DNA from 3 places in the Rhizobium sp. 3T7 genome. Region 3 is predicted to be linked to each of the others. Evidence: predicted binding sites of a transcription regulator. Region 3 holds the regulator's gene; each other region holds the start of a gene.

Evidence for each region. The regulator PhoB, encoded in region 3, activates phosphate uptake and scavenging genes when phosphate is short. The targets are predictions, from matches to a motif close to TGTCATNNANCTGTCAT.
Region 1: K9B32_RS11185 (DUF2794 domain-containing protein) is a predicted target of PhoB. The motif match lies at 3,487-3,503, and genes of this name have one in related genera.
Region 2: K9B32_RS25040 (DUF1045 domain-containing protein) is a predicted target of PhoB. The motif match lies at 4,230-4,246, and genes of this name have one in related genera.

Annotation. Positions count from the first base shown of each region.
Region 1 covers NZ_JAIQXS010000006.1:94,667-104,672, forward strand. Annotated here, with positions in the region: gene K9B32_RS11170 (ABC transporter permease) at 1-1,481, shown strand, start outside; gene K9B32_RS11175 (Bax inhibitor-1/YccA family protein) at 1,660-2,388, shown strand; gene K9B32_RS11180 (GNAT family N-acetyltransferase) at 2,499-3,056, shown strand; gene K9B32_RS11185 (DUF2794 domain-containing protein) at 3,063-3,464, opposite strand; gene K9B32_RS11190 (DUF1223 domain-containing protein) at 3,830-4,567, opposite strand; gene acnA (aconitate hydratase AcnA) at 4,799-7,489, opposite strand; gene ccmA (heme ABC exporter ATP-binding protein CcmA) at 7,748-8,395, shown strand; gene ccmB (heme exporter protein CcmB) at 8,392-9,051, shown strand; gene K9B32_RS11210 (heme ABC transporter permease) at 9,099-9,860, shown strand; gene ccmD (heme exporter protein CcmD) at 9,863-10,006, shown strand, end outside.
Region 2 covers NZ_JAIQXS010000025.1:4,985-14,990, reverse strand. Annotated here, with positions in the region: gene K9B32_RS25055 (response regulator) at 1-2,317, shown strand, start outside; gene mnmD (tRNA (5-methylaminomethyl-2-thiouridine)(34)-methyltransferase MnmD) at 2,314-3,030, opposite strand; gene K9B32_RS25045 (NAD(P)/FAD-dependent oxidoreductase) at 3,029-4,207, shown strand; gene K9B32_RS25040 (DUF1045 domain-containing protein) at 4,320-5,042, shown strand; gene puuE (allantoinase PuuE) at 5,141-6,064, shown strand; gene uraD (2-oxo-4-hydroxy-4-carboxy-5-ureidoimidazoline decarboxylase) at 6,064-6,561, shown strand; gene K9B32_RS25025 (nucleotidyltransferase family protein) at 6,613-6,903, shown strand; gene K9B32_RS25020 (DUF86 domain-containing protein) at 6,900-7,262, shown strand; gene K9B32_RS25015 (ureidoglycolate lyase) at 7,267-7,767, shown strand; gene uraH (hydroxyisourate hydrolase) at 7,764-8,120, shown strand; gene K9B32_RS25005 (metallophosphoesterase family protein) at 8,124-8,864, shown strand; gene K9B32_RS25000 (alpha-hydroxy acid oxidase) at 8,873-10,006, opposite strand, start outside.
Region 3 covers NZ_JAIQXS010000002.1:4,921-14,926, forward strand. Annotated here, with positions in the region: gene phoR (phosphate regulon sensor histidine kinase PhoR) at 1-286, shown strand, start outside; gene K9B32_RS02785 (substrate-binding domain-containing protein) at 484-1,518, shown strand; gene pstC (phosphate ABC transporter permease subunit PstC) at 1,669-3,150, shown strand; gene pstA (phosphate ABC transporter permease PstA) at 3,147-4,469, shown strand; gene pstB (phosphate ABC transporter ATP-binding protein PstB) at 4,484-5,299, shown strand; gene phoU (phosphate signaling complex protein PhoU) at 5,343-6,056, shown strand; gene phoB (phosphate regulon transcriptional regulator PhoB) at 6,093-6,776, shown strand; gene K9B32_RS02815 (GcrA family cell cycle regulator) at 6,859-7,392, opposite strand; gene K9B32_RS02820 (aspartate aminotransferase family protein) at 7,821-9,017, shown strand; gene argF (ornithine carbamoyltransferase) at 9,060-9,977, shown strand.

The DNA of each region.
Region 1 (10,006 bases), on a different contig from region 3:
TCTATCCCGAGCCCTTGGCCCTCGCGGTCGTTTTCGGCATTTTGACAACACTGGCCTTTGCCATCATGCCGCTCGGACATTCCCGCGAGGTTCCGGCAACTGCGCTCTTCCGCGAGCAGGGTTTCGAAGCGCGGGGCTTGCCATCCTGGCCCTATATTCTTCTGGCAGTGGTCTTTCTCCTCGCACTCGCCGGTCTCGCTATCATAACGGCTTATGATCGCTTCATCGCGGTCGTCTTTGTCGGGGCAATCGCCTTCGCCTTTGTGATCCTGCGGCTTGTCGCGGCCGGCATTGCTTGGCTCGCGCGTCGCAGTCCACGCGTCAATTCGCCAGCCTTGCGCCTCGCAATCGGTAACATCCATCGGCCCGGCGCACTGACGCCCTCCGTCGTCCTGTCGCTCGGTCTTGGCCTTGCACTGCTTGTCACCCTCACGCTGATCGACGGAAACATGCGTCAGCAACTAACCGGACGCATGGCCGCTGGCGCACCGAATTTCTTCTTCGTCGACATCCAGGGATCGGAACTCGAGAAATTCCGTAGCGTCGTAAAAACCGGTTCCCCGGATGGCAAGCTGGTCGAAGTGCCTATGCTGCGCGGCCGCATCCTCGCCTTCAACGGCGAGGACGTGACGAAGCGGAAGGTTTCGCCGGGCGGCCAGTGGGTGCTGCGTGGCGACCGCGGCATTACCTATTCGGAAATATTGCCGGAGAATGCGTCCTTGACCGAAGGTTCCTGGTGGCCGAAGGATTACAGCGGCGAGCCGCTTGTCTCCTTTTCAGCTGAGGAGGCCGGAGAACTCGGCTTGAAGATCGGCGACACCGTCACCGTTAACGTGCTTGGGCGTAACATCACCGCCCAGATCGCCAATCTGCGCAAGGTCGAGTGGGAATCGCTTTCCATCAACTTCGTGATGGTATTCTCGCCCAATACGTTCCGCGGCGCCCCGCACGCCTGGCTGGCGACGCTCACTGACCCGACGGCGACCTCTAGCCAGGAGGCCACGATCCTCAAATCCGTGACAAATACCTATCCGACAATCACCAGCGTGCGCGTCAACGATGCGATCGACATCGTCAACACACTGGTGGCGCAGCTGGCGACGGCGATCCGCGCCGCCGCCTCCGTTGCGCTTATCGCCTCGGTGCTTGTTCTTGCCGGCGCTCTGGCTGCTGGCAACCGCGCTCGTACCCATGATGCGGTCGTTCTTAAGACACTCGGCGCGACGCGGCGAATGCTGATCCGCGCCTTTTGCTACGAGTACCTTATCCTTGGCGCTGCGACCGCAGTCTTTGCCCTCTTCGCCGGCGGCGTCGCGGCCTGGTTCATCACCGCCCGGATCATGCGCATCTCCTCGCACTTCCTGCCCGATGTCGCCGGCCTGACGCTCGTGACTGCTTTGGTACTGACCGTCGGTATCGGTCTCATCGGAACCTGGCGCATCCTGGGGCAGAAGGCGGCACCCGTTTTGCGCGAACTCTGATTGACCAAACAGAGAAATTTCCTTCACCTTACGGCGATTTAACCCGATCCCGGGTTGCAAGGGCCTTGTTTGCGAAAGCCGAAAGGCTCATATTGTGTGCAGGCATGCTGGGCTCCGCAGCGGCGCCCGGGTTTCGCGCCCGCCACCGTGTCCACACCGGAGCTTGTAAGAGGAAACTATGGCTGACCTTCGTAATTACCAAGGCCGCGTTCAGACCGGCGAGATGATCGACCAGGGCCTACGCAGCTATATGCTCAAGGTCTACAACTTGATGGCGCTGGGTCTGGCGATCACGGGTGTAGCCGCTTATCTGGGCTTCAATTTCGCCGTCCAGGACGGCCAACTGACGCAGTTTGGCGTATTGCTTTTCCAGTCGCCGCTCCGCTGGGTGGTCATCCTTGCACCGCTGGCTGCCGTGTTCTTCCTGAGCTTCAGGATTAACCGGATGAGCGTTGCCGCCGCGCAGACGACCTTTTGGGTCTACGCCGCGCTGGTGGGGCTCTCGCTCGCGTCCATCTTCCTGGTCTACACACAGTCGAGCATAACACAGACGTTCTTCGTGACCGCAGCCTCCTTTGGCGCGCTCTCGCTGTACGGCTACACGACCAAGCGTGATCTCTCCGCGATGGGCTCGTTCCTGATCATGGGCCTTTTCGGCCTGATCATCGCGTCGATTGTGAACATCTTCCTGGCATCGTCCGCCCTTCAGTTCGCGGTCTCTGTGATCGGCGTGCTGATCTTCGCAGGCCTGACCGCCTACGACACGCAGCGCATCAAGGAACTGTATTACGAAGCCGACGGCGCAGAAGTAGCCGGCCGCAAGGCGATCATGGGTGCACTAACCCTGTATCTCGACTTCATCAACCTCTTCATGTTCCTGCTGCAGTTCATGGGCGACCGCAAGTAAGGAACGGGGATGTATCGAAAAAGGCGGCTTCGGCCGCCTTTTTTGTTGCCTGGTCATGCGGAGAATGATTTCTGGAAGAGTCCATTGTTCATATCCGCCCGGCCGACCGCATGCCCATCTTCCTCCGCGACGCTTCCTCATCCGACCTCTCCGCCATCACGGCCATCTATCGCGAATCCGTCCTGAATGGTGTCGCAAGCTACGAGATCGTCCCGCCGGAGCAGAGCGAGATGGCGGCACGATTTTCCGCAATCACGGGTCAGAGCTATCCCTACATCGCCGCGACTGGTGAGGATGGCAACTTGCTCGGTTACGCCTATGCCTCAGCCTTCCGCACACGCCCAGCCTACCGCTGGATGGTCGAGGATTCGATTTACCTGGGACCGGAAGCGCGCGGCAGGGGAATTGGAAGGCTGTTGCTCGCCGAACTGATCCGACGCTGCACGGATCTCGGCTTTCGCCAGATGGTGGCCGTGATCGGCGGCGCGCATCCGGCCTCGATCGCCTTGCATCGGGCACTGGGCTTTGAAGAAACCGGCCGCCTGAAAGGAACTGGCTACAAGCACGGCCGTTGGCTTGACACAATGATCATGCAGCGCGCTCTGGGCGAAGGCGCGGCCACCGACCCCGATCCCTCTGTCTACCCAGGCACGCTGTTCAAGGTGTAACAGGGTTCACTTCTCAACGAGCTTCAGAACCTTATCGAAGACCTTCAAAACCTGCTGCAGCTCGTGTCCGCGCTTCAAGATGACACCGTGCGTATTGATAACGGAGTAGGCCCCCTGCTTGGCGGCGAGCTTCGGATTCTTCTCGATACGAAAGAGCGGCATTTCGCCCGATCGTTTGAAAACCGAGAAGATGGCGCGGTCTTTCAGGTGATCAATCGCATAGTCGCGCCAGTCACCCTCGCCAACCATGCGGCCATAAATCCACAAAATCGCATCGAGCTCGCGTCGGTGGAACGTGACCGGCGCTGGGTCCCTACTCTGCTTATATTCCTTGAGATCTACGACGACTGAGGAACTGCTCTCGGCTAACCGGCTCTCGCCGTGCCGCAAATCCTGCTGATCTGTCATCAGTCTCCCTGTGCCTCCGCTTGTGACAGGTGAATGACAGTTTGCCTTAGCGTTTATAAATTGCAAGCAGGCGATCAGTCACATTAATCATAGTCTGTGCAATCTCCCGAGTGCCGCAATTCAGTCAAAACAGCGCCTCATTTGCAAGGGAAATTCCCTCACGACTGCGCCGCGGGGCCGTTCGGGCCCGCGTTGCACACGAATTGCGCATGATCTTTTTGCCAGATTCGGTCTGCTGAAAAGGTTGCGTGCGAGTTTGGCGCCAGCGCGCCAAAGGGCCCGGCTGACCGTATCGACCTTAACCCCAGCCCCGAATACGATCAGCCGGGCCGCCCCGTTTTCATCCGCGCAAGCAGATGAAATGGTCAGATGTTCTTCCCGGCCATGACGACCGTCGCTCCGAGGATCGCAGATGGGTTGCCATCGGCGGTGGAGGATTGAAGCAAAATCGCGCAGCCCTCAAGATCCGGCTTCTGCATCACGCTTGCCGGCAGCGTCAAGCTCGTTTCCTTGCCCTCCCACATGCCGACGGTTTCCACGTCTGCAACACTGTTTAGGTAGGCGATCTTCTTGCCGCTGTTTTCGCCCTTCTCGACATCAATGGTTTTCTCACGGTTGAAGTAGACCATGACGACATTGGCTTTGCCCTGTCCCGCGCCGATCTTAATCTCGAGTTGGTCGCCGCGCATCTGTGCCTTCACCGGCACTGACAACCCCATACCTTCAGCTGCATAGCCATCGATCTTCTTATTGATCGCGCCGAGATCGGCGCCTGCTACGTGGTCGCGGCCATTGATGATGACCTGCGGCGTATAGACGTTGGCACGGCCCATCGCCTGCGCATAACCATACTGCCGCTCGGTATTTTCCTTGGAACTCAGCGTGTCGGCCCATCCCATGTAGTTCCAGTAATCAACGTGATAGGCAAGAGCGATAACGCCCCCGGCCTCGACGAGCCTACGGAAAGCTGCATCAGCTGGAGGACAAGACGAACATCCCTGCGAGGTAAAAAGTTCAACCACACCTTTCGGCGCGTCCTGGGCAAAAAGTGGGCCGGCAAGCGCCACACCTGCAACCAGAGAAATCAGAAACCGCGGGGACATTCATGCACCTTTTCTTCCGCACCTACCGCCACGTTTGGCCGCAGGTCCGATGTCTGAGCGTAGAGATAGTGTTTCTCGGTCGAAACGGAAAGTCACGAACGGGTGAGGCAAAGCTTCGTGGAAGCCAAGCTGAAACACATCGTCGTGAGCAGACATCCAATACCTTGCGCTCAAACAAAAACCGCCGGAAATCTCTTTCCGGCGGTCATTGTCATGCAAGTCTGTTAACAATCAGGCAGCGAGATCTCGCAGAACCGTCTGCAGGATGCCGCCATTGTTGAGGTAGATCACTTCGTCGAGTGTATCGACACGCGACAGCAGCGGAACTTCCTTCACGGTGCCATCGCCATAGACGATCTTGGCGATCTTCTTCTCGCGCGGCTTGATGTTTTCCAGGCCTTCGATGGTGACGAGTTCGTCGCCCTTGAGACCGAGGCTTGCCCAGGTCGTTCCCTCTTCGAAGACGAAGGGGATGACGCCCATACCGACCAGGTTCGAGCGGTGAATACGCTCGAAGGACTGGGCGATCACAGCCTTGACGCCGAGAAGGTTGGTGCCCTTTGCAGCCCAGTCGCGGGACGAGCCGTTGCCGTACTCGACGCCGGCGAAGATGACGAGCGGAACGCCTTCGGCCTTGTACCGCATGGCCGCGTCGTAGATCGATTCCTCTTCCTTCGACGGATAGTGGATGGTGTAACCGCCTTCCTTGCCGTTCGGGCCGAGCATGTGGTTGCGGATGCGGATGTTGGCGAAGGTGCCGCGCATCATTACTTCATGGTTGCCGCGACGCGTGCCGTACTGATTGAAGTCCGCAACGGCGACGCCGTTGCCGAGCAGGTAGGAACCCGCAGGCGATGCTGCCTTGATCGAGCCGGCCGGGGAAATATGGTCGGTTGTGATCTTGTCACCGAAGAGGCCGAGAACACGGGCATTCTTGATATCCGAAGTGCCAGTGCCCTTCTTGCCCATGCCGACGAAGTAAGGCGGGTTTTGAACGTAGGTCGAGTTGTCGTCCCAGGCATAGGTCTGGCCCGGAGGAACCTGCACCGCCTGCCAGTTCTCGTCGCCCTTGAAGACGTCAGCGTACTTCGTCTCATAGAGTTCGCGGGTAACGTACTTCTGGATGAAGTCCTGAACTTCGCGCGACGTCGGCCAGATGTCCTTGAGGAACACCGGGTTGCCGTCCTGGTCTTCACCGATCGGCTCCTTGGTCAGGTCCTTCTGGACCGTGCCGGCAAGCGCGTAGGCGACGACCAGCGGCGGAGACGCCAGGTAGTTCGCCTGAACGTCGGGAGAGATGCGGCCTTCGAAGTTGCGGTTGCCCGACAGAACGCCCGAAACGATGAGGCCCTTGTCGTTGATCGTCTTCGAGATCGGCGCCGGCAGCGGGCCGGAATTGCCGATGCAGGTCGTGCAGCCGAAGCCGACGAGGTTGAAGCCAAGCTTGTCGAGGTCAGCCTGCAGGCCGGACTTGGCCAGGTATTCGCCGACGACCTGCGATCCCGGTGCAAGCGAGGTCTTGACCCACGGCTTGGACTTCAGGCCCTTGGCAACAGCGTTGCGGGCGAGAAGGCCGGCGGCGATCAAAACCGACGGGTTGGAGGTGTTGGTGCAGGACGTGATAGCCGCAATGGCAACGTCGCCATGGCCGAGGTCGAAATCGGTGCCTTCCACCGCGTAGCGGTTGGTAAGCTGGCCGGGCTTCTTGTAGTCGGTGTCCATTGAGCCAGCGAAGCCGGAGGCGATATTTTCGAGCGGGATGCGGCCTTCCGGACGCTTCGGGCCGGCCATGGCAGGCACGACGTCGCCGAGGTCGAGTTCCAGCGTATCGGTGAAGACGAGGTCCGAACCGTCGCCTTCGCGCCACATGCCCTGCGCCTTCGAATAGGCTTCGACCAAAGCGATACGGTCCTTGGCGCGGCCCGACATGTTGAGGTAGTTGATGGTTTCGCCATCGACCGGGAAGAAACCGCAGGTCGCGCCGTACTCCGGACCCATGTTGCCGATCGTTGCGCGGTCGGCGAGCGGCATGTTGTCCATGCCCGGGCCGAAGAATTCGACGAACTTGGAAACGACGCCCTTCTTGCGCAGCATCTGCACGACCATCAGCACGAGGTCGGTCGCCGTGACGCCTTCCTTGAGCTTGCCGGTAAGCTTGAAGCCGATGACTTCAGGCAGGAGCATCGAGACCGGTTGGCCGAGCATCGCGGCTTCGGCTTCGATACCGCCGACGCCCCAGCCGAGAACGCCGAGACCATTGATCATCGTCGTATGCGAGTCGGTGCCGACGCAGGTATCTGGATAAGCGATCGTCTCGCCGTCCTCTTCCTTGGTCCAGACGGTCTGGCCGAGATATTCGAGGTTGACCTGGTGACAGATCCCGGTGCCTGGAGGAACGACGCGGAAGTTCTTGAACGCCTGCTGACCCCACTTCAGGAAGCGGTAGCGTTCGCCGTTGCGCTGGTATTCCAGCTCGACGTTCCTGGCGAAAGCCTGCGGCGTGCCGAATTCGTCGACGATGACGGAGTGGTCGATGACGAGGTCGACGGGAACCAGCGGATTGATCTTCTCGGGATCGCCGCCGAGCGAAACCATCGCGTCACGCATCGCGGCAAGGTCGACGACGGCGGGAACGCCGGTGAAGTCCTGCATCAGCACGCGCGCCGGGCGATAGGCGATTTCGTTTTCGACAGCACCCTTGTTATTGAGCCATTCAGCAACGGCCAGAATGTGTTCCTTGGTCACTGACTGACCGTCTTCGAAGCGCAGCAGGTTCTCGAGCAGAACCTTCATCGAGTAAGGGAGCTTCGAAACGCCCGGCAGGCCATTCGCCTCAGCCTTGGGCAGGCTGAAATAGACGTAGTCCTTACCGTTCACGGTGAGCGTGGAACGACAATTGAAGCTGTCAAGAGATTTAGACACGAGAGACCCCGTTTCTGATAGCGAACACAATCGTGCGGACGCCTATGCACGTAATGCACATCAGGATGCGGGTACGGCCATTTCCGCTGTCCGCACGTGGAGCCAAGCCCATGTTCGGCGCAAGGATGAAATTCACGCCGACCGCTGGCGTGGTTGCGGGTCTTATAGATAATTTCTAAGAAAGGTGCCAGAGAGTGCGTGACCCATTTCGGATTTTTTTGCATTGCGATGACTGAAAAATTAAACCACGGAAAAGTCATGCATCTCGAGGCGGCCAATCTGGCCGCGCGCCGCGGGGAAGACCTGATTTTCGAGGGCGTGTCCTTTCGCCTGGAATCAGGCGAAGCGCTAGTTTTGACAGGTAAAAATGGATCGGGAAAGTCAACTTTGCTGCGTGTCGTCGCCGGTCTGCTGCGTCAGGAAAGCGGTTCGGTGAGCTTCACTGATTCGCATGGCAACACTCTCCGGCGCGTCGGCGAAATCAGCCACTATCTCGGCCACCGCAATGCGATGAAAAGCGAGTTGACAGTCACCGAAAACCTCGACTTCTGGCGCCGCTTTCTTGGAGATACGCACGGCGCTTCGGCCGTTTCCATAGACGAGGCTGCCGAGGCCGTCGGGCTCGCAGGGATCACGCACCTCCCTTTCGGCTACCTTTCGGCTGGCCAGCAACGCCGCTTTGCCTTCGCCAAGCTGCTTATCGCCCACCGGCCGCTCTGGATCCTCGATGAACCGACCGCTGCACTGGACACAAACGGCGACCGCCTCTTTACAGAGCTTATCGAAGCGCATCGACGCAAAGGCGGAATCGTGCTCGCGGCGACCCACCAGCCGTTAGGACTGGAAGGCGCGCGGGAATTGCGGATGGCGGGATTTGCCCACGCCGGACCGGGGGTGTGGGCATGACAGCCCTTCTCCTGCGCGATCTCAACCTCTCCATTCGCGCCGGCGGCGGTGCGCTGATCGGCGTTCTCTTCTTCCTGACCGTTGTCGCAGTCATACCCTTCGGTGTTGGGCCCGATCTAGCGCTGCTGTCCCGCATCGGCCCGGCAATTGTCTGGATCGGCGCACTGCTTGCCGCACTTCTCGGCCTTGACCGCCTGTTTCAGGCCGAACGCGACGATGGCTCGCTCGATCTCATGTTGATGCAGGAGACGCCGCTCGTCCTGACGGTGCTGGTCAAGTGCCTGGCACACTGGATCGCCACCAGCCTGCCGCTGGTCATCGCCTCGCCGCTGCTCGGCCTGTTCATGAATATGAGCGAGACGGCAATCGGCGCAACGATGCTGACGCTGCTCGTTGGTTCGCCCGCGATTACCTTCATCGGCGCGGTTGGTGCAGCCGTTGCCGTCGCCCTGCCGCGTGGTGGTCTGCTGGTCTCGATCCTGGTGCTGCCACTGACCATCCCCGTGCTGATCTTCGGCGTCAGCGCCACTTATGCGGCGGTCGAGGGGCCATCGCCCTTTCTGCCGCCTTTCCTCATCCTGATCGCGCTCACGCTGTTCTTCGCCGTCATCGGTCCGGCGGCGGCGGCATTGGCGCTGCGCAACACGTCGGATTGATGGAGCGCTCGATTGCGGCATCAGGCATATCGCGGTAAGGAAACGACATGAGCGAAACGAGCCTTGCCATCACGAAATTCAGCGACCTCGCCAACCCTGCGCGGTTTCTGGCGCTGGCTGTGCGCATCCTTCCCTGGATGGCCGGTTTCACGGCCCTCTGTTTTATCGTGGGGCTGTATCTCAGCTTCACGACCGAAGGCGACTACCAGCAGGGCGAAACGGTTCGCATCATGTATATCCACGTGCCGGCCGCCTGGCTGGCGATGATGGGCTATACGATCATGAGCATTTCGGCGATCGGCACACTGGTCTGGCGCCATCCGCTAGCGGATGTATCGGCAAAGGCCGCAGCCCCGCTCGGCGCCGCCTTCACGCTGATTGCCCTTGTGACCGGTTCCCTCTGGGGCAAGCCGATGTGGGGCACCTGGTGGGTCTGGGATGCCCGGCTCACGTCCGTCTTCATTCTGTTCCTGATGTATCTCGGGCTCATCGCCCTCAATCGCGCGATCGACGACCCATCGAAGGCGGCCCGCGTCAACGCCATCCTGATCCTCGTTGGCTTCGTCAACATCCCGATCATCAAGTTCTCGGTCGATTGGTGGAACACCCTGCATCAATCCGCGAGCGTTTTGCGCCTCGACGGTCCAGCCATCGATCCGGAGTTCCTGCGGCCACTGCTGGTGATGGCCGTTGCATTCACCGCGCTCTTCTTCACGCTGCACATCATGGCCATGCGCAACGAAATCTGGCGCCGCCGCGTCATCGCCCAGCGTCGTATGGCGGCACGCTTGGCGAGCCGCGAGGGATAGCCATGACACACGCCTTCTATGTCTACGGCGCCTACGGCTTTGCCGCCCTTGTCACGGCAGCGGCCACCCTTTGGACTTGGGCTGACGGCCGCGCGCGCCGTCAGGAACTGGCAGCCCTCGAAGCCTCCGGTATCCGTCGCCGCTCG
Region 2 (10,006 bases), on a different contig from region 3:
GCGAGACGAGCGGTTCGACGGCTGGGCCTTCATTGACGTCATTCGTCGCAATCACCAACTTGGACGCTACGGGGACAGGCTGACACCGGAGCAGATTCTTGCGCGACGGGAGGCGCATTTTGCCACCGCGGGACAGGAAGAGCCGGTAGAACTCGGCTGGGTCAACGGTAAGCGGGTCCTGTTCGAGGGCCGCCGCCTTTCCAACGGGCGTGTCCTGCTTTCATACATGGACGTTACCGCGGTCCGCCTGCGAGAGAAGGAAATCCATGAAACGCGGGCGGCCCTGGCGCGTCTGGGTGACTTGATGGATGACGCGACGCGGGCGATGTCGCAGGGCCTCCTGATCGTTCAGGACGGGATCATCCTGCTCGCCAGCGACCCGCTCAGCGACATCCTCGCCATTCCGCCCGAGTACCTGACGGTCGGCCGAGGATGGATCGACCTCTTCCGGTTCTGCGCTGAGCGGGGGGATTTTCATGGCCAGGAGGAGGAAATCCTCACGAGTTGGCGAGACAACATCGCGGCCAAGAAACCGATTTCGACGCCATTTCATGTCGCTGGAGAGCGTTGGGTCAACCTGGACGCTACCATCAGCGAGCGGCAGCATTGGATTGCGTTGTTCACCGACGTCACCGAAGCGAAGCAACGTGAGGCCGAGCTCGAGCGGCTGCTGTCACGGGCGGAAGCCGCTGACCGCGTCAAGTCGGAGTTCCTGGCGAACATGAGCCACGAGATCCGGACACCGATGAATGGCGTCCTCGGCATGGCTGAGCTGTTGGCAAAAACCGATCTCGATACGCGCCAGAAGACGTTCATCGATATCATCGTCAAATCAGGCAATGCGCTGGTGACGATCATCAACGACATTCTCGACTTCTCGAAGATCGATGCCGGACAGATGACGCTCAGGCGCACGACGTTCGATCTGGTTGACGCGATTGAGGATGTTGCGACCCTCTTGTCTTCATCTGCGGCGGAAAAGAATATTGAATTGCTTGTGCGCACGGCGCCTGATTTGCCGTCGGCGGTGATTGGCGACGCGGGACGCTTCCGGCAGATCATCACCAATCTCATCGGCAATGCCGTAAAGTTCACGGAGCGCGGTCACGTCCTTGTGGACGTTTGCTTCACGCCGGGTGCGCAAGATGAGATCATGGCGAGTATCCGGGTCGAAGATACCGGCATTGGTATTCCAGGCGACAAGCTTGAGTCCATTTTCGACAAGTTCTCGCAGATCGATACATCCTCCACGCGTCGCCACGAAGGAACGGGCCTTGGCCTTGCCATCACGACAGGGCTGGTTGACCTGTTCGGCGGCTACCTCGAGGTGGACAGTCAGCCGGGGGAAGGCTCGGTCTTTACCGTGAACCTGCCTTTCGTCGTGGCCGCGGCGCGGTTGGCTCCAAAGCCGCTGCCCGTCAACGTGAGGGGGGCGCGTGTTCTCATTGTTGACGACAACGCGGTCAACCGGCAGATACTGACTGAGCAATTGGCTGTTTGGGGCTTCGATGGAGCGGCCGCCGGGGATGGACTGGAGGCCGTTGCGATCCTCGAGGCGGCCGACGAGCTTGGCATCGAGATCGATGCGGTTGTGCTCGACTACCAGATACCCGGCATGAACGGCGCCGAGATCGCGCGAAAACTGCGTGCGGACTGCCGGTTCGAGCGCTTGCCAATCATCTTCCTGACGTCGATGGACATTTCAGGGACGGAGAAGGACTTCGCGGCGCTGAATGGCCAAGCCTATCTCATGAAGCCGGCGCGGGCCAACGTCATGAGGAACACAATCGTCGACGTCGTGCGTACCAGCCGGACGAAACAGATCGCCACGGCGGTCAACATGTTTCCCAATGTTCAGGAGACAGCACCGTCGCTGCTCCCCAAGGTCGAGTCTTCCGAAAGAATGCCGGCGGGGTTCATTGATGTGCTGGTCGCCGAGGACAACGAGGTCAACCAGATCGTCTTCAAGCAGATCCTGCAGAAAACCGACGTCAGCTTTCTCGTCGTCAGCAACGGCCAGGAGGCGGTGGAGGCGTGGGATCGCTACACCCCGCGCATCATCATGATGGATGTCTCGATGCCGGTGATGAACGGCCATGATGCGACGCGAGCAATACGTGATCGCGAGCGCGGACAAGGCCATCGCGTGCCAATCATCGGCGTGACGGCGCATGCGCTGGATGTCGACCGTGATCTCTGCCTGGAGGCCGGCATGGATGATTGTATGTCGAAGCCGATCAGCCCGGAACTGCTCGAAGAAAAGCTGGGGCTATGGCTGGGCAGAAGTGAGCAGCAGTCGGACCGCTCGGCCAGCTAGGATTTGATGCCACAGAGCATCTCACGTTTTCCCGCAAAGCCGCTGCGGCGCTCCACCACAAAACCGGCGGCAATCAGATTGCGCCTGACGAAGCCCGCCGCCGCATATGTCGCGAAGGTCCCGCTAGGCTTCGTCTTCTCGCAGACGAGGCGCATCAATTCCGCAGACCACATGTCGGCATTGCGTGACGGGGCGAAACCATCGAGATACCAGGCATCGAAATCTGCCCGCGCCGCTGCCACACTTTCGAGGGCACGGCCGCAGACGACGCTGAGACATGTATGGTCATCGAGCCTCAAGGATACCGTTCCTTGCGGTGTGTCGGGCCAGGCTGCCGTCAGCGCGTGTCGTTCGGCATCGATCTCGGTCCAATGAGAAAGTGCACGGTCGATTTCCCAGCGCTGCATCGGATAGAGCTCGAACGACATGAAGTGCAGTTGCTGCCCGATGCGCCGATTGAGCTTCCACTGTCGCCATGTTTCGGCAAAGTTCAGGCCGGTGCCGAAGCCAAGTTCGCCAATCAGGAAATCACTCCTGTTTTCCCAGCGCTCCGGCAGGCCATTGCCGCTCAGGAAGACATGCCCGCACTCCAGCCTGCCATCGGTCTGGCAATAAAAATGATCGCCAAAGGCCGGTGAATAGGGCATATCGCCGTCGCGCCACTCCAACGGCTCATGTGCGCCAGCGATTTTTTCAGGATCTGTATCTGTCATGCCCAAAGCCGATAGTCCGGCCTTGTCTTCCGGTCAATCATCGACCGCCCTGCTGATTGTCGGCGGTGGGATCATGGGGCTGTGGGCGGCAGTTCACGCGGAAAGGCTGGGTATCGATGCAGTGCTCGTCGATGCCGGTCGGCTTGGCCACGGTGCGAGCGGCGGCCTGCTCGGCGCGCTGATGCCCCATATGCCGGACAAATGGAACGCCAAGAAGCAATTTCAGTTCGATGCGCTGGTTTCGCTGGAAGCGGAGATTGCCGCGTTGGAACAGCAGACGGGCCTTTCCGCCTGCTATCGCCGCTCTGGGCGCCTTATCCCGCTGCCGAAGCCGCATTTGCGTGAGATCGCCTTTGGTCATTCCCGCGATGCCGACGATAGCTGGATCGCGGGCGAGCGGCGTTTCCACTGGCACGTCCTCGACAGGCCTCCCCAGGACAATTGGCTCGACGCAGCGGCCGGCGAAAGCGGCTTCGTGCACGATACGCTTGCGGCAAGGGTTGCCCCCCGATCGCTGACTGCAGTACTGGCCGCATCGACGCGCGACGCACGGCATGTGCGGGTTGCCGAATATGTTTCGGTCGATGATATCGATTTTGAGCGCAAGGTTGCGAAAACGACCGCAGGTAACATTGCGTTCGGCCGCTGCATCGTCGCAGCCGGTCACGAATCCTTTCCCTTGCTGGGGCGTTACACCGCCGGTCTTGTGCGGCCGCTCGGCCAGCCCGTCAAAGGGCAGGCGGCGTTGTTGAAAGCCGATGTCGACCCATCCTTGCCGACCATCTTCCGTGACGGGCTCTATATCGTTGCACACGAGGGCGGCCACGTCGCTGTCGGCAGCACCAGCGAGAATCGTTTCGACGAGCCGTTCTCGACCGATGGACAGCTCGACGCACTGCTTGAGGCGGCCGGACAGCTGGTGCCGCTATTGAAGAGTGCGCCTGTGCTTGAACGGTGGGCCGGTTTGCGGCCGAAGGCAATCGACCGAGATCCGATGATTGGCGTGCACCCTGACTACGACGGCCTGATCGCTTTGACCGGTGGCTTCAAGGTCAGCTTCGGCTTGGCGCACCGTCTAGCGGCCGCAGCGGTCCACCTAGCCGCCGGTCTTCAGCCGCCCTTTGCGCTGCCCGAAAACTTCCTGTTTGCCAATCACATCCGCGTGGCTTCACGCTAAACGTGAATTAGCATTTCCTGCCTTTCGTCAATTTGTCACGCAAATCACCTATCTGCTAGCGCAATCGCGGCGCCGACGGAGGGCTGCGCCGTTTGTCTACGGAGGAAATTTGATGCGCTACGCCATTTGCTTTACGCCCGCTGCGAGCGACCCGCTCTCGCATGTGGCCGCAAATTGGTTGGGTCGGAACGTGTTTTCCGGCGATATGGTCGAGCCGATTGCGATACGTGGCCTGAGCATTCACGAGATCGCCTTTCATACGGCCATGCCACGCCGCTATGGTTTTCACGGTGTCCTGAAGGCGCCCTTCCGCCTGGCCGCCGATGTGACAGAGGCGCAACTTCTGCGTGATCTCATGCGCTTCTGCGGCACGCTGACGCCGTTTCACATCAATCGGCTGGAGGTGGCCCGGCTCGGTGGATTCTACAGCCTTGTGCCGTCGCTGCCTTGCGAACACGTCCACTATCTTGCCAATGCCGTTGTTCAGGAGTTCGACCGGTTCCGCGCGCCGTTGAGCGAGGCGGAAATCGAGCGCACCGATCCGGGCGGTCTGTCGGCGGCGCAGTTCGCCAATCTGCACCGCTGGGGAAGCCCCTATGTGATGGACGAATTTCGCTTCCATATGCCGCTGACCGGACCGGTCAGCCATTGTGACCTGCCACGGCTCGAGCGCGCGCTGCGCAACGTCTTCGAGCCCGTGCTTGCCGATTCCGTGAAGGTCGCCAATGTCGCGCTGATGATCGAGGAGGGAAATGGCGGACCGTTTCGCGTGCATTCGCTGCATCCGATGGGCAAGGTCAGCGCCCGGAAAGATCGCGTCCCCGCGCTAGCCTAAGAGTTGTGCCACAACCGCAAAACTCTGTTGCGTACTTTCCGTCTCGACATTCCGTCTCCGGGTGTTACCGTTTCACCGACTTTCAGGAAGGTGATTTCATGGTATCCGAGACTTATCCGCGCAATCTGATCGGTTATGGACGCAATACGCCCGATCCGAAGTGGCCGGGCGATGCGCGCGTGGCCGTCCAATTCGTCATCAATTACGAAGAGGGCGGCGAGAGTTGCATTCTCGATGGCGATCCAGCCTCCGAGAACCTGCTGTCGGAAATTGTCGGTGCTGCAGCCTGGCCGAGCCAGCGCAACCTCAACATGGAATCGATCTACGAGTATGGTTCGCGCGCCGGCTTCTGGCGCTTGTGGCGTATGTTTACCGAGCTCAAGGTTCAGGTCACCGTTTATGGCGTGACGCTGGCCATGGCGCGCAACCCCGAAGCGGTCGCGGCCATGAAAGAGGCCGGCTGGGAGATCGCCAGCCACGGTTACCGCTGGCTGGAATACAAGGACTTCCAGGAGGACGTCGAGCGCAAGCACATTCAGGAAGCCGTGCGCCTGCACACGGAACTGACCGGCGAGCGCCCCTACGGTATGTATCAGGGTAAGCCCTCAGACAACACGCTGCGCCTCGTCATGGAGGAGGGCGGTTTCCTTTATTCCTCGGATTCTTATGCCGACGACCTGCCGTTCTGGGTGAAGGGCATCGACGACAAGCCGTTCCTGATCATCCCCTATACGCTCGAGACCAACGACATGCGTTTCGCCACACCGCAGGGCTTCAACTCGGGTGATCAGTTTTTCACCTACCTCAAGGATGCCTTCGATACGCTCTATGAAGAGGGTAAGGCGGGCAGCCCGAAGATGATGTCTGTCGGCCTGCATTGCCGCCTCGTCGGTCGTCCGGGCCGCGCGGCGGCGCTGAAGCGGTTCATCGAGTATGTGCTCAAGCACGACAAGGTGTGGGTGCCACGGCGTATCGAGATCGCCCAGCATTGGCACACCAACCACAAGGCGGAGGCAATCTGATGCTGTCGCGTGACGAGTTCGTATCGCGTTACGGCGGTGTTTTCGAACATTCGCCGTTCACTGCCGAGCGCGCTTATGACGACGGTTTCGTCGGCGACGAGTTGACGGTGGACCGGGTGCATACGGCACTCGTCGCCATCTTCCGGGCGGCAAGTGAGGAGGAGCGGCTGGGCGTGCTGCGCGCCCATCCTGATCTTGCAGGACGTCTGGCGATAGCGGGCGAACTCACCGAAGACAGCAAGAAGGAGCAGGCAGGCGCAGGGCTCGACCGACTAAGCGCGGAGGAACATGCCCGTTTCACCGAGCTCAACACGGCCTATGTCGAGAAATTCGGCTTTCCCTTCATCATTGCCGTCAAGGGCTTGAACAAGGACGACATTCTGGCGGCCTTCGAAAAGCGCATCGGCAACACTCGCGACGAAGAGTTCGACACGGCCACGGCTCAGGTCGAGCGCATCGCGTTGCTGCGACTGGAAACGATGCTGCCGGCGCGTTGAAACAAACGTCTCCGACTTTTCTCTTTCGCATCCGTGACTTATAGTTGCGCCATGAAGCCGTCAGAAGTGCTGGAGAAGAACAGGCAGGCGATCCGTGAAGCGACGAAGCGCTTCGCCGCGGCAAATGCGCGTGTCTTCGGTTCTGTGGCGCGAAGGGAAGATCGGCCGGACAGCGATCTGGACATTCTGGTGGATACCTTGCCAGGCACTACCTTGTTCGATCTAGGAGGGTTGCTTGAGGAGTTGACAGAGACGCTTGGTATCGAGGTCGATCTTGTAACGCCCGGTGGCCTGCCGGAGAAAATACGCGAACGCATTCTTTCGGAAGCGGTCGTTGCATGAGCGTCGAGCGGCTGGTGGAGTACATCGATCGCATGCAGCAGGCCGCTGAACAAGCACGCGCGCTAACCGAAGGTTTGAACAAAGAAACCTTTCTGGCGGACCTTAGAACCCAGCTGGCTGTCACAATGTCCCTCGTCCTTTTGGGCGAGGCAGCGGCTCGCATCGGTACGAACCACCCTGATTTCCTTCGCGATCATCCAGAACTCCCCTGGTCGAAAATAGAGGGAATGCGGAATCTGATTGTGCACGACGACCATCGTGCAGATCTTTCGGCGATTTGGGGTACGGTGCGAAGCGATCTGGCGGATCTGATCTCGCAGCTTCAAGCGATACGCCATTGGCGCATCCAAGGCGAATAGTGAAATGTCTCAATTACTCGATATTCTTCCCCTCACCAAATCCGCCTTCGCGCCCTTCGGCGACGTTATCGAAGCAGATCCGGCAACGATGCGCTATATCAACAACGGCACGACCGAACGGTTTCATGCGCTGGCCGCCGCCGAAGCGGCAGGCGAGGGTGCACGCGTCATCATCAACCTTTTTCGCGGCCGGCCCCGGGCCTTTCCCTATGAAATCGGCATGATGGAGCGGCATCCGTTCGGCAGCCAGAGCTTTTCGCCGATTTCCGCTCGTCCTTACCTTGTTGTCGTCTCCGAGGACGAGGGCGACAAGCCCGGTCGCCCGCGGGTATTCCTGGCGCGGGGCGATCAGGGCGTGAACTATCGCCGCAACGTCTGGCATCATCCCTTGATGTCGCTCGGCGCCGTCAGCGATTTTCTCGTCGTCGACCGCGAGGGGCCTGGCAGCAATCTGGAAGAATACGCCTTCGAAACTCCCTTCATCATCAGCGAGCCGAGCCTATGACCGGACTGACCACCCACGTCCTCGATACAGCCTCCGGCAAGCCAGCCGAAGGGCTGCGGATCGATCTCTTCCACCTGGAAGGAGACGTCCGCCGGCACATCAAGACGGTCAACACCAATTCCGACGGCCGTGTCGATGGGGGGCCGATCCTGATCGGCGACAGCTTCAAGGCGGGAACCTACGAACTGCTCTTCCATGCCGGCGATTACCTGCGTGCAAAAGGTATCGCTTTGCCGCATCCAGCGTTTCTGGATCTCGTGCCCATCCGCTTCGGCATCGCCGACGTGACCGCGCATTATCATGTGCCGCTATTGATCTCGCCTTACGGCTACTCGACCTATCGCGGCAGCTAGACCATGCGTTTTGCGGCGATTGCGGACATTCATGGCAACCATCTGGCGCTCGAGGCTGTATTGGCCGACATTGTGGCGCAGGGCATCACCGATATCGTCAATCTCGGCGACTGCTTCAGCGGTCCGCTGACAGCAGGACGAACCGCGGAACTGCTGCGGGCGCAGGACATGCTGACCGTCCGCGGCAATCACGATCGCTACCTGATCGAACGGCAGCGGGACGCCATGCATGCCTCGGATGCGGTCGCATTCGATCAGCTGACAGTGGATGACCTGCAATGGTTGCGCAGTCTGCCGACGAATGCGGTCTACCGTGGCGAGGTCTATCTCTGCCACGCGACACCGGCGGACGACAGCACCTATTGGCTGGAGTCCGTGTCTACGGAAGGCCATGTGTTCCTGAAGCCGCTTACGGAAATCGAGGCGCTGGCCAAGGGCGCGGATTTCCCGCTGATCCTCTGCGGCCACAGCCATATCCCGCGAGTGGTCCGCCTCAGCGACAACAGGCTGATCGTCAATCCCGGCAGCGTCGGCTGCCCCGCCTACGACGACGACCTGCCGCGCTACCACAAGGTCGAGACCGGCCATCCGCTCGCGTCCTATTGCATCCTCGAGAAGGGAGAGGCTGGCTGGCTTCCGGCTTTCCGCACTGTCGCCTACGACCACATGGCCATGTCGCGCCTCGCAAAAGAAAACGCCCGCCTGGATTGGGCGGGCGCGCTTGCGACGGGTTGGATGCCGTAGCTCTCTCTTTACTGACGGCCGAGCAGGATCGACGCGTTGACGTCGTTGATGTCGCGCTTGCCGCAGAGCGCCATGGTAACATCCATTTCCTTGCGCAGGATGTTAAGGGCAAGCGTCACGCCCTCCTTGCCCATGGCACCGAGGCCGTAGAGGAAGGGGCGGCCGATATAGGTGCCCTTGGCGCCGAGGGCGACTGCCTTCAGCACGTCCTGGCCTGAGCGGATGCCGCCGTCCAGGTGCACCTCGATCTTGTGGCCGACGGCATTGACAATTGGCTCCAGCATGCTGATCGAGGAGGGGGCGCCGTCGAGCTGGCGGCCGCCGTGGTTGGAGACGATGATGGCGTCGGCGCCGGTTTCGGCCGCCGATTTGGCGTCCTCGACGTCGCAGATCCCCTTGATGATGAGCGGGCCGCCCCATTGTTCCTTGATCCAGGCCACATCGGCCCAGGAGAGCTGCGGGTCGAACTGCTCGGCGGTCCAGGAGGAGAGCGAAGAGAGATCGGAAACGTTCTTGGCGTGGCCGACGATGTTGCCGAAGGTGCGGCGCTTGGTCTGCAGCATGTCCAGGCACCAGAAGGGGCGCGTCGCCATCTGCCAGATGTGTTTCGGCGTGAACTTCGGCGGTGCGGACAGGCCGTTGCGCAGGTCCTTGTGGCGCTGGCCGAGGATCTGCAGGTCGGCGGTCAGCACGAGGGCAGAGCACTTCGCCGCCTTGGCGCGGTTGATCAGGTTCAGCACGAAGTCCTTGTCGCGCATCACGTAGAGCTGAAACCAGAACGGCTTGGTGGTGACCGAGGCGACGTCCTCGATCGAGCAGATGCTCATCGTCGACAGCGTGAAGGGAACGCCGAATTCCTCGGCGGCGCGCGCCGCCAGCATTTCACCGTCGGCGTGCTGCATGCCGGTCATGCCGGTCGGCGCAAGCGCCACCGGCATCGCCACTTTCTGGCCGATCATCGTCGTCTCCAGCGTCCGGTTCGTCATGTCGACGAGCACGCGCTGGCGCAGCTTGATCTTGGCAAAATCGCTCTCATTCGCCTGATAGGTCGACTCCGTCCAGGCACCGGAATCCGCATAGTCGAAAAACATCTTCGGGACGCGGCGCTGGGCGAGGCTTTTTAAGTCGGCGATCGTGAGAGG
Region 3 (10,006 bases):
TGCCTGCAAATATGGGCAGGAGGGCAAGACCGTTGATGTCTTCCTGAAAAACGGTCAGGGCGAGCCGGTGGAAGTTACCGTGGTCGACAAGGGACCGGGCATTCCAGCCGAGCACGTGCCGCGCCTGACGGAGCGATTTTACCGCGTGAGCATCGAGGATAGCCGCTCGAAGAAGGGCACGGGGTTGGGCCTTGCTATCGTCAAGCACATCCTGACGCGACACCGGGCGCGCCTCATCGTCAAGTCGGAAGTCGGGAAGGGGACGAGCTTCACCGTGCGGTTTTGACATAAAACTGTAAACGTTTGCTATAGCAATAGAATTTTTATAAATAAATTCAGATGCTTAACCTGTCACAAATGTTTCGTCAAAATGACATAAAAGCTCTAGCCATCAGGGGCTAAAGAGAGCGGGCCGCTGATAGACGGCACCGCCAAGGGCCGCTCAAGGCCGCACTCAGACCGCTATATGCCCGGGAGATTGTTATGAACGCTTTTAAACTCACGGTCGCAGCACTTGCCGCTTCCGCCGCTTTCGCTGGCGCGGCCGTTGCTCGCGACCAGGTTCAGGTTGCTGGCTCGTCCACCGTCCTGCCTTACGCCAAGATCGTTGCCGAAACCTTCGGCGAAACCTTCAAGGACTTCAAGACGCCGGTCGTTGAATCCGGCGGCACGGGCGCTGGCCTCAAGGAATTCTGCAAGGGCGTCGGCCCTGATAGCATCGACGTTGCCAACGCTTCGCGTCCGATCAACGCCAAGGAACTGGACGCCTGCAAGGCAGCCGGCGTAACCGACATCCAGGAAGTCAAGATCGGTTACGACGGTATCGTCTTCGCAACCGACTCGTCCAACCCGGACGTTGCCTACGTCCCGGCCGACCTCTACAAGGCTTTGGCCGCTCAGGTTGTCGTTGACGGCAAGCTCGTCAACAACCCGTACAAGAAGTGGTCGGAAGTTAATCCGAAGCTCCCGGCTGTTGACATCGCTGCCTACATCCCGGGCGAAAAGCATGGCACGCGCGAAGTCTTCGAACAGAACGTTCTCGCAGCTGGCTGCAAGGCCTCGGGCGCTCTCGACGTGATCGCCAAGGAAATCACCGACAAGGCTGCTCAGACCAAGGCTTGTGTCGCAGTCCGTAAGGACGGCGCTGCTGTTGACATCGATGGCGACTATCCGGAAACGCTGGCGCGCATCGCTGCCAACAAGACCGGCGTTGGCGTCTTCGGCCTTTCCTTCTATGAAAACAATGCTGACAAGCTGAAGGTTGCGTCCGTCAACGGTATCGTTCCGTCGACCGAAACCATCGCGAACGGCACGTACCCGGTTTCCCGTCCGCTGTTCTTCTACGTCAAGAAGGCACACCTCGGCGTCATCCCGGGTCTCAAGGAATACGTCAACTTCTTCGTTTCCGACCAGATGATCGGTCCCGACGGCCCGCTCGCTGAATACGGCCTCGTTGCTGCTCCGGACGCAGAGCGCGACGCGATCCGCAAGGGCGTTGAAGACGGCAAGACCATGTAATGACCTTTGCCGGCGCGATCACCAGATCGCGCCGGCATTGCCTTGTTCCGCCAGTTGGCGACGGGGTTTGAACTTCTCCAAGTTTGAGAGCCGGATCGGTCCGCCTGCCGTTTCCGCTTTTTGGGGTCAAAGGGCCTGGGGACCTTTCGAATGAGCACATCCGTCATACTCCTGTGCCTCGTGGTGCTGGGCGCCGCTGCCTTTCTGGCAGCCCGCAGCCGCGCTACGGCACTTGTCGGAGGCAAGTCCTCTGCGTTGCATTCACGACCGGGTTACTATGGCGCCTATGCGGCGATCTGGACAATCCTGCCGGCACTGATCGTGCTGTGCGCCTGGTTGGCAATCAGCCCTTCGATCATTGAATCCTCCGTCCGTGGATCGTTTCCGGACGACATTAAGGCGCAGCCCGCTGCGCAGCAGAATTTGAACTACGGCATGGTCAACGCCATTTCGCGCGGCTTGCCGCTGCTCGCGCCGGAGGAGATCAGCGGTGCTACCAGCGATCCGGCTGGCCTCCAGGCAAAGCTTGCTGCGAAGGGTGTTCCGCTTGCTGGTCAGCCACAGCCCTACATGATCGATGCGGCGCAGAAGCTTAACGCAGAATCCGGCTCCAGCCGCCTCGTCATGACGGCGCTGGTTCTCGTTCTTGCCGTTGCTGGCGCCTTTTATGCGCTTCGCGAAGTCGCACCGCGGTTCCGTGCGCGAAACCGCGTCGAACGCGTCATGCTCTGGGGCCTCCTTTTGGCATCGTCGATCGCCATTCTGACGACGATCGGTATTGTTTTGTCGATGCTGACGGAAGCCGCCCACTTCTTCGCGACCGTTCCTGCCGCAGACTTCTTCTTCGGAACGGTCTGGGATCCGCGCTTTGCCGGTGCCGGCAGCTCGTCCTTCGGGCAATTCGGCCTGATCCCGCTGTTGCTCGGCACGCTCTACATTGGCTTCGTGGCGATGCTGGTCGCGGTGCCGGTCGGCTTGTTCGCCGCGATCTACATGGCGGAGTATGCCGCTCCCAAGGTCCGCTCGATTGCCAAGCCGCTGCTCGAAGTTCTCGCCGGTATTCCGACGATCGTCTATGGCTTCTTCGCCCTTGTCACCGTCGGCCCCTTCCTCCGCGACCTGTCCTCACAGGTCAACGGCCTCCTGACCGGCAACTATGCGAACTTCATTCAGGCGCAGAGCGTTCTGACCGCCGGTATCGTCATGGGCATCATGCTGATCCCGTATGTTTCGTCCCTGTCTGACGATATTATCACCGCAGTCCCGCGCGCCCTGCGGGATGGTTCGCTCGGTCTCGGCGCCACGCGCTCGGAAACGATCAAGAAGGTCGTGCTTCCCGCAGCGCTTCCCGGCATCGTCGGCGCGCTGCTGATGACCGCCTCGCGCGCCGTCGGCGAAACGATGATCGTCGTGCTTGCGGCAGGTGTTGCCGCCCGCATCCAGATCAACCCGTTCGAGCCGATGACGACGGTGACGGTCAAGATCGTCAACCAGCTGACGGGCGACCTCGAATTTACGTCGCCGCAGACGCTCGTTGCCTTTGCTTTGGGCATCACGCTGTTCTTCATCACGCTTTGCCTCAACATCTACGCGCTCTACATCGTGCGCAAATACCGGGAGCAGTACGAATGACGGATATTGTTTCTCCGGTTCAGGGTGTCGTTGTCTCCAAGGCACCTGAACGCCGCGATATCGGCCTCAAGCGCCGCTATGCCGCCGAACGCCGCTTCCGCGCCTATGGCGTCGCGGCAATCTCCTTCGGCCTGATCTTTCTGGCGATCCTGCTCACGAGCGTCATCAGCAAGGGCTACACGGCCTTCCAGCAGACGGCGATCACGCTGCCGATCGAGTTCAGCGAGAAGACGATCGACCCGAACAACAAGCGCGCGACCGATCCGTCGGTGCTGGTTGCCGCCAACTATCCCGTGCTCATCCGTGATGCGATGATCAAGGCGCTGAACCTCAATGCGTCGAGCCGTCCAGAAGTCCGTGACGCGACCGCGATGATTTCCAAGGGAGCGCCCATCCAGTTGCGCGACATGGTCATCGCCGATCCATCGCTGATCGGCAAGACGGTCAATGTGACGCTGCTTGCCGACGCCAACATCGACTCCGCCAACAAGGGGCAGATCGATCTGAAGGTGGACGAGAAGAACCGCAAGGTGAACGACAGGCAGGTTGGCTGGATGAACCAGCTGGCGGAAAGCGGGACGTTGCACAAGACGTTCAACACCGGGCTCTTCGTCAACGGCAACTCCAGCCGCCCCGAGGCCGCCGGTCTCGGCGTCGCCCTGATCGGCTCGCTTTACCTGATGTTGATCGTGCTCGTACTTTCGCTGCCGATCGGTGTTGCCGCTTCGATCTACCTCGAAGAATTTGCGCCGAAGAACAAGCTGACGGACCTGATCGAGGTCAACATCAACAACCTCGCAGCCGTTCCCTCGATCGTCTATGGTCTGCTCGGCCTCGCCGTCTTCATCAACTTCGCCGGCCTGCCGCGTTCCGCATCTCTGGTTGGCGGTCTGGTGCTGACGCTGATGACCTTGCCGACGATTATCATCGCGACCCGCGCAGCGCTTCGCGCAGTGCCGCCGTCGATCCGGGCGGCTGCTCTCGGCCTCGGCGCTTCCAAGATGCAGATGGTCTTTCACCACGTGCTGCCGCTGGCCATGCCGGGTATTCTCACCGGCACCATCATCGGCCTGGCGCACGCGCTCGGCGAGACCGCGCCGCTCCTCCTCATCGGCATGGTTGCGTTCGTCGCCAACGCTCCGGCGACGCCCATGGATCCTTCGACGGCCCTGCCGGTGCAGGTCTATATGTGGGCCAACGAAGCCGAGCGCGCGTTCGTCGAGCGTACCTCTGGCGCTATCATCGTCCTGCTCCTGTTCCTGATCGTCATGAACCTCGGAGCCATTCTCTTGCGTCGTCGCTTTGAGCGCCGCTGGTAAACGGAGTAGACATTATGAACATGTTGACGGAAGCAGCAGTTGAGAAGGCTCTGGATCAGAAGATGAATACCGTTCCCTATAAGATGATCGGCCAGGACGTCTCGGTTTACTACGGCGAGAAGCGCGCGCTCTTCGACGTCAAGCTGAACATCCGCGAAAACACCGTGACGGCCCTCATCGGCCCTTCGGGCTGCGGCAAATCCACCTTCCTGCGCAGTCTGAACCGTATGAACGACACGATCGACGGTTGCCGCGTGACCGGCAAGATCACGCTCGATGGTGATGATATCTATGATCCCGACATCGACGTCGTGGAGCTCCGCGCCCGCGTCGGCATGGTGTTCCAGAAGCCGAACCCGTTCCCGAAGACGATCTACGAGAACGTCGCCTACGGCCCGCGCATCCACGGTCTCGCCAAGTCGAAGGCCGACATGGACCAGATCGTCGAACTCAGCCTGCAGCGCGCCGGCCTGTGGAACGAGGTGAAGGATCGCGTTCATGAAGCCGGCACTGGTCTTTCGGGCGGCCAGCAGCAGCGCCTTTGCATCGCCCGCGCTGTTGCGGTGAGCCCTGAAGTGATCCTGATGGACGAGCCATGCTCGGCACTCGATCCGATTGCGACGGCAAAGGTCGAGGAACTGATCCACGAGCTTCGCGAGAACTACACGATCGTCATCGTGACGCACTCGATGCAGCAGGCCGCCCGCGTGTCGCAGCGCACGGCCATGTTCCACCTCGGCAACCTCGTCGAAGAGAACGATACTGACAAGATGTTCACCAACCCGGATGACCCGCGCACCCAGGATTACATCATGGGTCGCTTCGGTTGATCGCCGGCGTCGGCAACCCTCACCATATTCAAGGATGAGCCCTATGGCATCGACACATATCTTTTCTGCCTACGACGACGATCTGAAATTCCTGTCCCGCCGTATTTCGGAAATGGGCGGCCTTGCCGAGCAGATGGTTTCGGATGCCGTTCGCGCTCTCGTCAACGGCGATACGGCCCTGGCCCAGAAGGTCATCTCCGACGACGTGATCCTTGACCACGCTGAACGCGAGATCGGGGACAAGGCGATCGTGACAATCGCCCGTCGCCAGCCGATGGCGGCCGACCTTCGCGAGATCATGGGTTCGATCCGCATCGCGGCCGATCTCGAGCGCGTCGGCGATCTCGGTAAGAACACCGCCAAGCGCGTCATCGCGGTCCAGAGCGCCGGCGTGCCGCGCAAGCTCGCCCGCGGCCTCGAGCACCTTTCCGAACTGGCGCTTGTCCAGCTCAAGGAAGTGCTCGACGTCTATACGAGCCGTGCTGCCGACAAGGCAAAGTCGATCCGTGAGCGCGACGAGGAAATCGACGCGATGTACACCTCGCTGTTCCGCGAGATGCTCACCTACATGATGGAAGATCCGCGCAACATCACCAGCTGCACGCATCTTCTGTTCTGCGCCAAGAACATCGAGCGTATCGGCGACCACGCCACCAACATTGCTGAAACCATCTATTACATGGCCACCGGTGCTCAGCCGGAAGGCGAACGTCCGAAGGACGATACCGCCAACACCGTCGGCGCCGTTACGGAATAATCGTTAAGCGACCGCGCCCCCAGGAGACCGAAACGAATGATACCAAAAGTAGCTGTCGTTGAAGATGAAGAAGCACTGAGCGTGCTTCTTCGCTATAACCTTGAGGCTGAAGGCTTTGAGGTCGACACAATCCTTCGCGGCGACGAGGCTGAGATCCGGCTGCAGGAACGCACGCCGGATCTTCTGATCCTCGATTGGATGCTGCCGGGCGTATCAGGCATCGAGCTCTGCCGTCGCCTGCGCATGCGGCCGGAAACGGAGCGCCTGCCGATCATCATGCTGACAGCTCGCGGCGAGGAGAGTGAGCGTGTTCGCGGCCTCTCCACCGGCGCCGACGACTACGTCGTCAAGCCGTTTTCGACACCGGAGCTCGTCGCCCGCGTCAAGGCGATGCTTCGTCGTGCCAAGCCGGAAGTGCTTTCCACGCTGCTGAAGTGCGGCGACATCGAGCTTGACCGCGAGACGCACCGCGTTCATCGCAAGAGCCGCGAAGTCCGCCTCGGTCCGACCGAATTCCGGCTTCTCGAGTTCCTGATGGCATCCCCTGGCCGTGTCTTCTCGCGCTCCCAGCTGCTCGACGGCGTCTGGGGTCATGACATCTATGTCGACGAGCGTACTGTCGACGTTCATGTCGGGCGTCTGCGCAAGGCGCTGAACTTCTCCAACATGCAGGACGTGATCCGCACCGTTCGCGGTGCCGGCTATTCCATGGAAGCCTAAAGCTCTCCTGGGAGGCATCCACACCGTCCAAAGAAACGGGCCCGCGAGGGCCCGTTTCTTTGTTCCTTATCCGGCTTCCGGGTCAGGCGACCCGGTTGGCGGCCTTGCGGCGCTCGTTGACCGGCTGATAGGCCATGCGCTGGTGATAGGTGCAGTAAGGGGAGGAGTCCGGGGATTCGCAGCCGCAGAAGTGGAAGTCGTCCTTCAGCGGATCGCCGACCGGCCACTTGCAGGTGCGCTCGGTCAGTTCCGTCAGGCCGAGGCGGCGAGAAATCGGAACGACGACGTTTGCGGCCGGACGATAGCTGATTTCCTCGATGGCATCGATTTCGATCTCTTCCTTGAGCATCGTCGCACCCTGCTGGCGGGTGACGGTGCGCGTAGTGACGCGAGATGCATAGTTCGGAGCGCGCGGCGCGGATGTCGTGCGCTTGGGCGTTCTGACAGTGGTTGTCGAGCCTCCGGCCTTGGCGCGGCCGGGCAAACTCAAACGGTGGACTTTGCCAATGACGGCGTTACGGCTTACACCGCCAAGTTGCGCTGCGATCTGGCTGGCGCTCAGGCCCTCGGACCACAGCTTCTTCAGTTTTTCAACGCGCTCGTCTGTCCAGTTCATGCCCCTGTCTCCGCCTTATTAGCGTTGGTGTAGGCAGAATCCTTCACCGTTGCCCCGGACGTATCCGAGGCAAGAAACGCTTGCTCGATTTTGGTGACTAGTTCCGCCGCATGCAGTCTAGTAATTGAGTTTTAACCTAGTGTGAGGCTGACTCCGTGACAAGAGTCGGTTGAATCTCGGCGAATCGAATTTCAAGTTTTCCCCAACTTGCTGGGCGAGAGAGTCATTTCTGCAACATTAGTTGTTGATAGCTCCGGCACCTCCAGATGGCGGCTTGACGCATGCAGGAAAACCTCAGTTTTGTTGACATTGCAGTGCGAAAAGTAAATAGTGCTGCTCGCCGCCGAAAGGCGGCATTTTTAATTTTCCGGACCCGCTTTCCTTAGCCGGAGTCCGGCCGCTTATAGTCAATGACAGGAGATCGCGCCATGGCTGAAGCCGCGCTTTACGATACCTACTCTCGTGCCCCGCTGCGGTTCGAGCGAGGCGAGGGCGTATGGCTGATCACCGAAACGGGCGAGCGATATCTTGATTTCGGCGCAGGCGTTGCCGTCACCTCCGTCGGCCACAGCCATCCGCATGTGGTAGGCGCGCTGAAAGAGCAGGCCGACAAGGTCTGGCACCTGTCCAATATCTACGAGATCCCGGGTCAGGAAACGCTCGCGAAGCGGCTGACCGAGGCGACCTTCGCCGACAAGGTGTTCTTTACGAACTCCGGCGCGGAAGCCCTGGAATGCGCGATCAAGACCGCGCGCCGCTACCAGTTCTCAAAGGGCCATCCCGAGCGGTTTCATATCATCACCTTTGAAGGTGCCTTCCATGGTCGTACGCTGGCGACGATTGCTGCCGGTGGCCAAGAGAAGTACCTCGAAGGTTTCGGCCCGAAGGCGCCCGGCTTCGATCAGGTTCCGTTCGGCGATCTCGATGCCGTTCGCAGCGCCATCACCAGCGAGACGGCCGCGATCCTCATCGAGCCTGTTCAGGGCGAGGGTGGCGTCCGTGCGGCGGCCAACGAGTTCCTGAAGGCGCTTCGCGCGATCTGCGACGATCACGGCTTGCTGCTGATCTTCGACGAAGTGCAGACCGGCATGGGTCGCACCGGCAAGCTCTTCGCACATGAATGGTCCGGCGCCACCCCCGACATCATGGCAGTCGCCAAGGGCATCGGCGGCGGCTTCCCGCTTGGCGCCTGCCTTGCGACGGCAGAGGCCGCTTCCGGCATGAAGGCTGGCACACATGGCTCCACCTATGGCGGCAATCCGCTTGCCATGGCTGTGGGTAGTGCCGTGCTCGACGTGATCCTCGCGGACGGCTTCCTGCAGCAAGTGCGCGACGTCTCGCTGGTTTTCCGTCAAGGCTTGGCCTCGCTCAAGGATCGCTATCCTGATATCATCGAGGACGTTCGCGGCGAGGGACTGCTGCTCGGCGTCAAGGCTGCCGTGCCGTCTTCCGAGCTGCTGCAGGCAATCCGTGACGCCCATCTGCTCGGCGTTCCCGCAGGCGACAACGTTATTCGTCTTCTGCCGCCTCTGGTCGTCACCGCTGACGAGGCCCGCGAGGGCCTTGCCCGCCTAGAACGCGCTGCCGAAAGCGTGCGCGCTTCGAAGGTCAAGAAGACGGCTTAATGGATAATGCCTGTCGGACGGCGGGCGTGATAGGTAAAGACAATGGCTTCCCCCAAACACTTCCTCGATCTCTCCGCCGTCGCGTCATCCGACCTGCGGCTCATCATGAATGACGCCATCTCCCGCAAGCAGGCCTTCAAGGCCGGGCAAGGTGACAAGCCGCTCGCCGGCAAAATGCTGGCGATGATCTTCGAGAAGCCCTCGACCCGTACCCGCGTGTCTTTCGATGTCGGCATGCGTCAGTTGGGTGGCGAGACGCTGTTCCTGTCGGGCACCGAAATGCAGCTTGGCCGTGCCGAGACCATCGGCGACACGGCGAAGGTACTCTCACGTTACGTCGATGCGATCATGATCCGCACCACCGATCATGCCCGCATGCTGGAGCTGGCCGAGCATGCGACCGTTCCCGTCATCAACGCGCTGACCGACGACACGCACCCCTGTCAGATCATGGCTGACATCATGACCTTCGAGGAGCATCGCGGACCCATCAAGGGCAAGACGATTGCCTGGACCGGTGACGGCAACAACGTGCTGCATTCGCTGGTCGAAGGGGCTGCCCGTTTCGGCTATCGTATGAATATGGCGGTCCCCCTTGGTTCCGAGCCAAAGGATCACTATCTGAACTGGGCCCGCAATGAGGGCGCCGAAATCATGCTCTGCCATGATGCCGACCGTGCGGTCGCCGGCGTCGATTGCGTGGTGACTGATACCTGGGTCTCCATGAATCAGGAACATCGGGCCCGGGGTCACAACGTCTTCCAGCCTTATCAGGTCAATTCGGCTTTGATGGCGCAGGCCGGCAAGGATGCATTGTTCATGCATTGCCTGCCTGCCCATCGTGGCGAGGAAGTCACGGACGAGGTGATCGACGGCCCGCAATCCGTGGTCTTCGATGAAGCGGAAAACCGTCTTCACGCGCAGAAGTCGATTCTTGCTTGGTGCCTGGGCGCGATCTGAACCATACTGGATGCCACGTTTGGCCGGAA